Regions from separate parts of the Arthrobacter sp. 10T413_2 genome, predicted to be linked through region 3. Evidence: riboswitches for the same ligand, from Rfam matches in the RefSeq annotation. Region 3 holds a riboswitch; each other region holds the start of a gene.
What was found. Region 3 has a riboswitch for S-adenosylmethionine ahead of AC1DBQ_RS03985 (aminotransferase class V-fold PLP-dependent enzyme). Riboswitches for the same ligand answer to the same signal wherever they lie in the genome.
Positions count from the first base shown of each region.

Region 1: linked by a shared signal. The riboswitch ahead of AC1DBQ_RS08915 (DUF1737 domain-containing protein) and the one ahead of AC1DBQ_RS03985 (aminotransferase class V-fold PLP-dependent enzyme) in region 3 are both predicted to bind S-adenosylmethionine.
Region 2: linked by a shared signal. The riboswitch ahead of AC1DBQ_RS05375 (hypothetical protein) and the one ahead of AC1DBQ_RS03985 (aminotransferase class V-fold PLP-dependent enzyme) in region 3 are both predicted to bind S-adenosylmethionine.
Region 4: linked by a shared signal. The riboswitch ahead of AC1DBQ_RS22090 (bifunctional o-acetylhomoserine/o-acetylserine sulfhydrylase) and the one ahead of AC1DBQ_RS03985 (aminotransferase class V-fold PLP-dependent enzyme) in region 3 are both predicted to bind S-adenosylmethionine.

Region 1 is NZ_JBFTHK010000039.1:18,653-20,970, forward strand. It holds gene AC1DBQ_RS08905 (O-succinylhomoserine sulfhydrylase) at 1-586, opposite strand, end outside; gene AC1DBQ_RS08910 (rhodanese-like domain-containing protein) at 587-997, opposite strand; gene AC1DBQ_RS08915 (DUF1737 domain-containing protein) at 994-1,302, opposite strand; SAM riboswitch class IV at 1,330-1,444, opposite strand; gene AC1DBQ_RS08920 (ATP-grasp domain-containing protein) at 1,812-2,318, shown strand, end outside.
Region 2 is NZ_JBFTHK010000019.1:8,347-10,556, forward strand. It holds gene AC1DBQ_RS05370 (MurR/RpiR family transcriptional regulator) at 1-514, opposite strand, end outside; SAM riboswitch class IV at 897-1,014, shown strand; gene AC1DBQ_RS05375 (hypothetical protein) at 1,013-1,318, shown strand; partial or broken gene AC1DBQ_RS05380 (Tn3 family transposase) at 1,611-2,210, shown strand, end outside.
Region 3 is NZ_JBFTHK010000012.1:44,696-46,759, reverse strand. It holds gene rsgA (ribosome small subunit-dependent GTPase A) at 1-2, shown strand, start outside; gene hisN (histidinol-phosphatase) at 79-891, shown strand; SAM riboswitch class IV at 1,064-1,177, shown strand; gene AC1DBQ_RS03985 (aminotransferase class V-fold PLP-dependent enzyme) at 1,212-2,064, shown strand, end outside.
Region 4 is NZ_JBFTHK010000263.1:2,128-4,297, reverse strand. It holds gene AC1DBQ_RS22090 (bifunctional o-acetylhomoserine/o-acetylserine sulfhydrylase) at 1-1,076, opposite strand, end outside; SAM riboswitch class IV at 1,138-1,253, opposite strand; gene AC1DBQ_RS22085 (VOC family protein) at 1,408-2,046, shown strand.

The DNA.
Region 1 (2,318 bases), on a different contig from region 3:
GCAGCAGCGGGGTGGCGAAGACGTTGTCGACCACCACCGTGGCGCCGGCCGCGTGCGCCAGCGCGCTCACGGCGGCGATATCCACGATCTCCTGCATCGGGTTCGACGGCGACTCGAAGAAGACCGCCGTCGTCGGCTCGGACAGCGCAGACTTCCACTGCTCCAGGTCCGGGCCGTCCACGAAGACCGTCTCGACGCCCCAGCGCGGCAGGATCTCGTTGAGGATCACAAAGCACGAGCCAAAAAGCGAGCGGGCGGCGACCACCCGGTCGCCGGCCCCCAGCAGCGCGCCGAGGGCGGTGAAGACGGCGGACATGCCGGACGCCGTCGCAAAACATGCCTCTGTGCCCTCGAGCAGCCGCAGCCGCTCCTGGAAGGTTGCGACGGACGGGTTGCCGTAGCGGGAGTAGACGAAGCGCTCGTCCTCCCCGGTGAAGGCGCGCTCGGCMGCGGCCGCGGACTCGTAGACGAATCCTGAGTTGAGGAAGATCGGCTCGGCGGTTTCCTGGAAGCCTGTACGGTCAAGGCCTCCGCGGACGGCCTGGGTGTCGGCCGCCCATCCGGCGGCGTCGGGATTGAAAGTCACTTAAATCTTTCCGAGGTTGGTGGGCAGGCCGCGGTTCTTCCAGCCGTTGACGGTGCGTTCGCCAAAGCGGTCGGTCTCGCCTTCGAAGCCCTCAAGGACGTTGTACGAGGTGTAGCCGGCCTGCGTCGCGGCTGTCGCGGCGGCAATCGACCGGGCGCCGGAGCGGCACAGGAACACGAGCTCGACGGCGGTGTCCTCCGGCGCCTGACGCTGGAGCTGTTCCACGAAGTGCGGGTTGGGCACCCCGCCGGCGAGGGTCCACTGGATGAAGAGAGGATCGTTGTCCGTGGCCTTCGTATCCGGGATGCCGATGTGGGCCCATTCGCCCTCGGTCCGGACGTCCACCAGGATGGCGCCGGCCTCCAGCTTGGCCCACGCCTCGTGCGGGCTGAGGTCTCCGGCGTAGCTCATGCGTGGCCCTCGAAGGCGTCTTCGGCACCAAATTCGTCACTGTCGAGTTCATCGACGGCGTTGGCCACGGCGGCGTCCGCGCTCGCAATTGCGGCCGGCAGGACCAGCGCCTGCGCCACGATCACCGTGCTGCCGTTGAAGGTGGCGGCGGGGCTTCCGTGCAGGACATAGCCCTCGGCCAGGGCGGCCGACACGCGCTCACAGAAGGCGCGGTCGTCGGCGCCGGTMAACAGGCGGTAGGCCAGTTTGTCCTCGCCGGCGGAAGCTGCGGCGGGGGCGGCTGCTGTACCGGGTACAGCGGGTATGGATGTGTCGGGCACGACGGATCTCCTCTTTCACGCTTGCAGCTCGAATGGTCGATATGCCGAGTATTCACCTGAGGCACCCCGCCGCGAAAGGGAGGGTTGCCGACCGGCCAGTCAGGGCTTGGCACCGGTTCTCATTACTCCCCAAAAACGTAACACTTACGACGCCGGCCCGCACCGCCGCCGTCGTCATGTTCCGTAACCGGACCGCGCCCCACGGGGTGACACACGCGGCGGACCGAGAAATCAGAGTTGCGGGGTGAGAGCCGGGTGCGGCGCCAAGGCGAGTAGTAGCGGGCTCCAGTTTCGGGTACTGCCCACTCGTGTCCGCCGGGAGTTTGCGCAGTCTACTGAGGGGATCGGACTGACGCGTCGGCCCGTCCCACGTTTCTGTGGATCAAGTTGTCTCTTCGTGCAGTTGTCTGTCCCTCAATTTTTGTGTGAATCGGTGGCCGTTACKGCCGGAGCCGCAGCCGCGGCCCGGCGGGTATCGGCGGAATGGAGCAACCGTGGGCCCGCGCATTCTGGTTACTGGCATTGCAGGCGCCGCCGGCCGMACCGTCGCGGCCCAGCTCGCCGCCCGCGGCATCCCGTGCCTCGGCTCCGACMCCCGCGACGTCACCCGGCAGGGCGAGGACGCCACCGCCGCAGCGGCAGTCAGGCTCCTGCCGGCGACGGACCCGGACATGGTCCTGGACCTGCGCCGGCTGGTGGACCGGGAAGCCATCAACGTCATCATTCCGACCCTCACCGTGGAACTCCCGGTGCTGGCTGCGGCCCGCGCCGGATTCGGCCGGGACGTGCGGATCATCGTCGGCGACCCTGCCGCGGTGGCCCTCGCCAACGACCACCTGTTCACCGCATGGGCGTTGCAGGCAGCCGGCATTCCGGTCCCGCGTTTCGGGGTTCCGGGCGATCTCGCCGCCGCGCCGGCGTCCCTGGCCGAGCTCAACGGTCCCGTCGTCGTCAAGCCGCGAACTTTCAAAGGCACCCACGCCGTCCACCTGCTGGCCGGG
Region 2 (2,210 bases), on a different contig from region 3:
TCGCCGTGAACCAGTACGCCGCATCGGCGGCGATGCTGCTCGATGAGCCCCCGCCAAGGAACAGAATCTGCGGGCTCGGCGCCAACAGCTCGACGGCGGCCATGAAGCGCTCTTCGTCCACGGTCATCTGGGCGTCGACCAGCCCTTGCGAACCCGCGCCCAAGATTCGGCGAAGGACTTCACCCGAGGAGGTCGACTCGTCCAGAACGCCAGTGGGGCCCTCCGTCTCCGCCGCCCCCGTACGAACCAAATCCTGCGCMATCGAGATTTTTACATCCTGGAATCCCTCAAACCCGAACCGCCGGCAAGCACGTACGACCGTCGCGGCTGACACTCCGACGAGTTCAGCTACCTCCGATACAGACGAATGGACTATAACGGCAGGCTGGGTCAGCAACACATCCGCGATACGTCGATCGCTCGTGCTGAGTTGCGGGAACACGATACGCAACCGGGCAGCAACCTCACCCGCCCCGATCTCGCACTCGCTTAAAAGCTCCAACTGGTCCGACACACTCACTCCTCCTGGCACCCACCGAGTTGTGGGCACCCCCAACTCAGTAAAGACGGCACACATGCCATGAAATGAGATTTCAGGTAAACACATGGTGAACAGAAATTTCATTTCTTCGACGGGAAGAGTGGCCACGCCGCCGGGACTCAAGTCCCCTGATTAAGAGGGGCCTCGCTKACTCTCTGCACGACGGTGACGGAACCTGTTGCAGCGCTCACTCCTACCACCCATTCCCGCAAACCGCGGAGGGCGCGGACCCTGGGTTCGAACTCATTTGCCAAGGAACGCCCYGTCGGGGAATCCGCTTGTTTCCGAGCCATTCCTGCACTGATTTCTTCACATAAATCKTGATCCACTAGACCTGAACCTAGGCTTAGTGAAGCTTCAAGAGATGTGATGCCAAGCGCCGACTGGTCACACGCCAACCCCATGCTCGTGGGTGGATCGGATGAAGAAGCGACCGCTGCGAGCCAAGAAGTTCCCGACGGTAAGAGCATCGTGAGAGGCGTCGACACTTTGGTACAACAAGCCCATCCAGTAGCCCACTTCAAACCGGACAACGAGGCGCTGGCGGACTCCGTCGCCGTGCTGCCCGTCATCGATTCATGCTGCGGCACGGTGGAATTCTGTGTAGCAGGCACTTGGGAAAAGCACGTTTGTCTCGATGCCGGCACGTTGATGCGTTCCCTGCTGAATTCGGTGCGGCCTGTTAGATGGTCCCGACAGGACGCACAGCTGATCTTCACGATCGCGCGTAGAGGTTCGCCTAAGGGGCATGAAATCAGGTTCTTCCTTGCTGATTGAGGGCCGCCGCGAAGAGTTGCAGGCCCTGACCCGTTCAACCCCCGTTTCCAGAAGGTGGTACTTGCACGGACCCCGAAAACTCGATTTCCGCACCGGGGAAAGGGGGTCCGGGACCACGCGCGGAAAAGTAGCCATTGTCGGATTGGGTACGGTAACGATCGTTCGCAAGACACCACCAGGCGTCTTCGCAGAGTGGCGGAACCACGCGGCKAATTTTGTAACGCTTCCCGCGTACGCGCCTACGAAACGTCCAACCCGGATGGTGATACGTTCCGGGGATGCGAATCGGATCCGGCTGATCTACACGCACGTCTCGGACCAGTACTCGCCCTTCCACAGCAAACTCGTCAACGTTGGTGACCGCGACGCGACCTACGTTCTGGACGGGCTGCTCTATCACGAGRCCGACCTGGCGATCCAGGAGCACTACACCGACACGGCCGGATTCACCGACCATCTCTTCGCCCTCATGCACCTGCTCGGCTACCGGTTCGCGCCACGGATCCGCAACATCGGCGACACCCGCCTCTACACACCCACCAACGATCCAGGACTCCCGGGCCCGGCGCCGCTGATCGGCGGAACGATCAAAACGACAACGATTGGCCTGCACTGGGACGAAATCCTACGCCTTGCCACGTCCATCAAAGCCGGCACCGTGACTGCCTCTTTGATGATGCGAAAGCTCAGCGCCTACGCCCGCCAGAACGGGCTCGCCCTCGCCCTACGGGAACTGGGCAGAATGGAACGGACCCTCTTCCTGCTGGACTGGCTCCAGGACCCCGGCCTGCGCCGCAAAGTCACCGCCGGCCTTAACAAGGGCGAGGCCCGGAACACCCTCGCCCGGGCCGTGTTTTTCAACCGGCTCGGCGAAATCCGTGACCGCTCCTTC
Region 3 (2,064 bases):
GATGCGGCCCCTCACCGGCCCGCGGCGCAGCACCGCGGCCTCCCGGCGGCCCGCCCGCTTAGACGGTAGTTTGGAACCATGAGCCAAACCGATTCGAGCTACAACGATGACCTGCGCCTTGCCCATGTCCTGGCAGATTCCGTCGATTCCCAGACCATGAGCCGATTCAAGGCGCTGGACCTTCGGATCGAGACGAAGCCCGACCTCACCCCGGTCACCGACGCCGACAAGTCCGCCKAAGAAGCCATCCGCGGCCAGCTCTCCCGCTCCCGGCCGCGCGACGCGGTCCTGGGCGAGGAATTCGGCAGCTCGGGCCACGGCTCCCGGCGCTGGATCATTGACCCGATCGACGGCACCAAGAACTTCGTCCGCGGCGTCCCGGTCTGGGCCACCCTGATCGCCCTCGTTGACGAGGGCGAACCGGTGGTCGGCGTCGTCAGCGCGCCGGCCCTGGGCAAGCGCTGGTGGGCGGCCAAGGGCGCGGGCGCCTACACCGGCCGCTCCCTGGCCTCCGCCACCCGGCTGAAGGTGTCCAACGTTTCCAAGCTCGAGGACGCGTCGCTGTCCTACTCCAGCCTCGGCGGCTGGAAGGAACGCGGAAACCTGGACGAGTTCCTGGGCCTCACCGAGGAAGTGTGGCGCACCCGCGCCTATGGCGATTTCTGGTCCTACTGCCTCGTGGCTGAGGGTGCGGTKGACATCGCCTGCGAACCCGAACTGAACCTCTACGACATGGCCGCCCTCGTGCCGATCGTCACCGAAGCCGGCGGCCGCTTCACCTCGCTCGAGGGCGAGGACGGCCCCTTCGGYGGCAACGCCCTGGCCACCAACTCGATCCTCCACTCGGAAGTGCTCAAGCGGCTCAACCCAGGACTCGACGACCTCCTCTAGGATCATCTGACCTTTCACAACAACCGAACAAACGACGGCGGCGGCCCCCATTCCGGGGCCGCCGCCGTCGTTTGTTCGGTCGACGTGCGCTTTKCGGCGCGCACGTAACAAAACGCTTCACATTCGGAGGCCGCCTTTTCCCCGGCTGCACCGATGTCCTACGCTCGATGCAGGTCACGAGTGCCAGCGCTAAACCCCGGTTTGCTGGCCGGCAACCCTCCAGTCGCGGTGGGGTGCCCCGGGTGACGACCTGGCCGGTCCGGAACGGACCCGGCAAGCGCGGATTCCCACGATGTGGGGTCCTGTTCGAGTGAGGTCCCATGACAACTGCCATTTTCCCCGCCGCCCCCGAAGTCGACGCACGGTTTGCCGCCGCCGCACGTCCGCTCGCCGCCGTCACGGGCGCCGAGATCCAGTCCCCGCTGATCAAGGGCGGCCACGCCCGCTACGCCAACCTMGATTACGGCGCCTCCGCCCCGGCCCTGTCCGTGGTCTCGGCCTACTTGAACGAAATCCTGCCGTACTACGCCAGCGTCCACCGCGGCGCCGGCTACGCCTCCCAGATCAGCACCTCGGTCTACGAKAACGCCCGGGACATCGTGCGGGACTTCGTGGGCGGCCGGCCGGACGATTCCGTGATCTTCACCCGCAACACCACCGATTCCCTGAACCTGCTGGCCGGGTGCCTGCCGCTGCGGGACGGCCGGCCCGCGGGCGAGGTCATCTACCTCGACATCGAACACCACGCGAACCTCCTGCCCTGGCAGAACGTCCCGCACCGCAGCGTCGTGGCCGCACCCACCCTCGCGGCCACCATCGACCGCTTGCGGGACGAGCTCGCCCGCGGCGGCGTGAGCCTGCTGGCCGTTACCGGCGCCTCCAACGTCACCGGCGAGATCCTGCCAATCCGCGCCCTTGCCGCGCTGGCGCACGAGTACGGTGCCAGGATCGTCGTCGACGCAGCGCAGCTGGCGCCGCACCGGCGGATCGATATCGCCGCGGACGACGTCGACTACCTCGCCTTCTCGGGTCACAAGCTCTACGCCCCGTTCGGTACCGGCGTACTGGTGGGGCGCACGGACTGGCTCGACGCCGGCACCCCGCACCTGGCCGGCGGCGGCGCTGTCCGCGACGCCCGGCTCGACTCCGTCAGCTGGACCACCGGACCGGCCC
Region 4 (2,170 bases), on a different contig from region 3:
CCCCCGGCGATGTTGAACGCGACGACGGCGCCGGTCCCCTTGGGCCCGTACTTGCGCCCGCGCTCGTACCAGGGGCTGGACGGCAGCCCGGCGTAGGCGACGGATTCGACGTCGTCCCGCGCCTCCAGCCATTCGGCCACCTTGGTGGCGTTGGCCACGTGGCGTTCAACGCGCAGGCTAAGGGTCTCGATGCCCTGGGCGATGAGGAAGGCGTTGAACGGGGACACGGCGGAGCCGAGGTCGCGCAGGAGCTGGACCCGGGCCTTGAGGATGTAGGCGAGGTTGGCCCCGAGCGCGCCGCCGGCGCCGAGGTCGCGGGCGTAGACCAGTCCGTTATAGGTGGGGTCCGGGGTGTTGAAGCCGGGGAACCGCTCGGGGTCCTTGCCGAAGTCGAACTTGCCCGAATCCACGATCACGCCGGCGATCGCGGCACCGTGGCCGCCGAGGTACTTGGTGGCCGAATGGACCACGATGTCCGCTCCCCACTCGATCGGCCGGATGAGGTAGGGGGTGGACAGGGTGTTGTCGACAATCAGGGGCACGCCGGCCTCGTGGGCCACCTTGGAAACGCCCTCGATGTCCAGCACGTCCTGGCGGGGGTTGGAGACCACTTCGCCGAAGAACAGCTTCGTGTTGGGCCGGACGGCCTCGCGCCACTGGTCCAGGTTGTCGGGGTCCGCAACGAAGGTCACGGAGATGCCGAACTTCTTCAGCGTGTGGGCGAGCAGGTTGTAGGTGCCGCCGTAGAGACTGGGGCTGGCGACCACGTGGTCGCCGGCCTCGGCGATGTTGAGGATCGCGAAGGTCTCGGCGGCCTGGCCGGAGCTGAGCAGCAGGGCAGCAAGGCMGCCTTCGAGGCTGGCCACGCGCTGTTCCACCGCGTCCTGTGTGGGGTTGCCGATCCGGGTGTAGATGGGGGCAAGTTCGGCGAGGGCGAAGCGGTTCGCGGCACTTTCGGCGCTTGGGAACACGAACGACGTCGTCTGGTAGATCGGGAGGGACCGGGCGCCGGTGGCGGAGTCGGGCTCCTGGCCGGCGTGGATCTGGCGGGTTTCGAAGGACCAGGCAGTGGACATTGTTGCTCCTGTCGGGACTGGGCACAGCACCGTCCGGGGCCATCGGCCCGGGCCGGCACAGGCGCCGCGCTTGCCCTCCGGCGGGCGCCGGACGGCCAGGTCTTCACCCGGGGCACCCCACCGCGATACGAGGGTTGCCGGCCAGCAAGCCGGGGCTGTGCGCTGGCGCTCATGACCTTGCTTCAGTGTAGGAATGGCGGCAGGCCGCTGGATAGCTTTATGACGAACATGAAGACGACGGGCACGCGGGCCTGCAGTCACCCCATGACATCCCATGACAGTAAGGCAAGCCTAAGCTGAGAGGTCCATCACAAAGTGCCAAGATGAGGGCATGCGCATGGATCACGTTTCTTACGCCTGTGAACACGATGGCTTGGCAGCCACCACTGAACGTATTGCGTCTGCCCTCGGCGTCGAAGCCGTGAAGGGTGGAGTGCACCCCCGTTTCGGGACACGCAACATGATTATCCCGCTCGCGGGACACAAGTATGTCGAGGTCGTGGAGGTCCTGAACCACCCGGCATCGGACAAGGCCCCCTTCGGCCAGGCAGTCCGGGCACGCTCCGAGGCCGGCGGCGGCTGGATGGGCTGGTGCGTCGAGGTTGACGATCTCGGACCGTTCGAGGAGCGGCTGGGCCGCGCCGCCGTGAACGGCAACCGGAAGTTCCCTGACGGCCGCGAACTGGTCTGGAAGCAGATCGGCATCCTGGGCCTCATCGCCGACCCGCAGGTGCCCTACATGCTCAAGTGGGAGGGTGACCCGGAGCTTCACCCCTCCAACGCCTACGCAAGCGACGTCAAGATGTCCGCGCTGACCATTGCCGGTTCGGCAGAGCGCGTCACGGAATGGCTTGGCGAGCCCGTGGAAAAGCCGCTGGAAGACGTGGCCGTGAACTGGCTCGCGCCGCACGGCACGCCCGGAATCCTCTCCGTCACCTTCGAGACCGCCTCCGGGGCCGTCACGATCTAACGCTCCGCCTGCCCCACACTTCGGCCGCCATCCCGCGGGTGCCAATGATGTCACCCGCGAGACGGCGGCCGATATTATTTTAAGGCCGCCTGCGGCTGTCCGGCCCGGACGGAGGCCTGTCAGC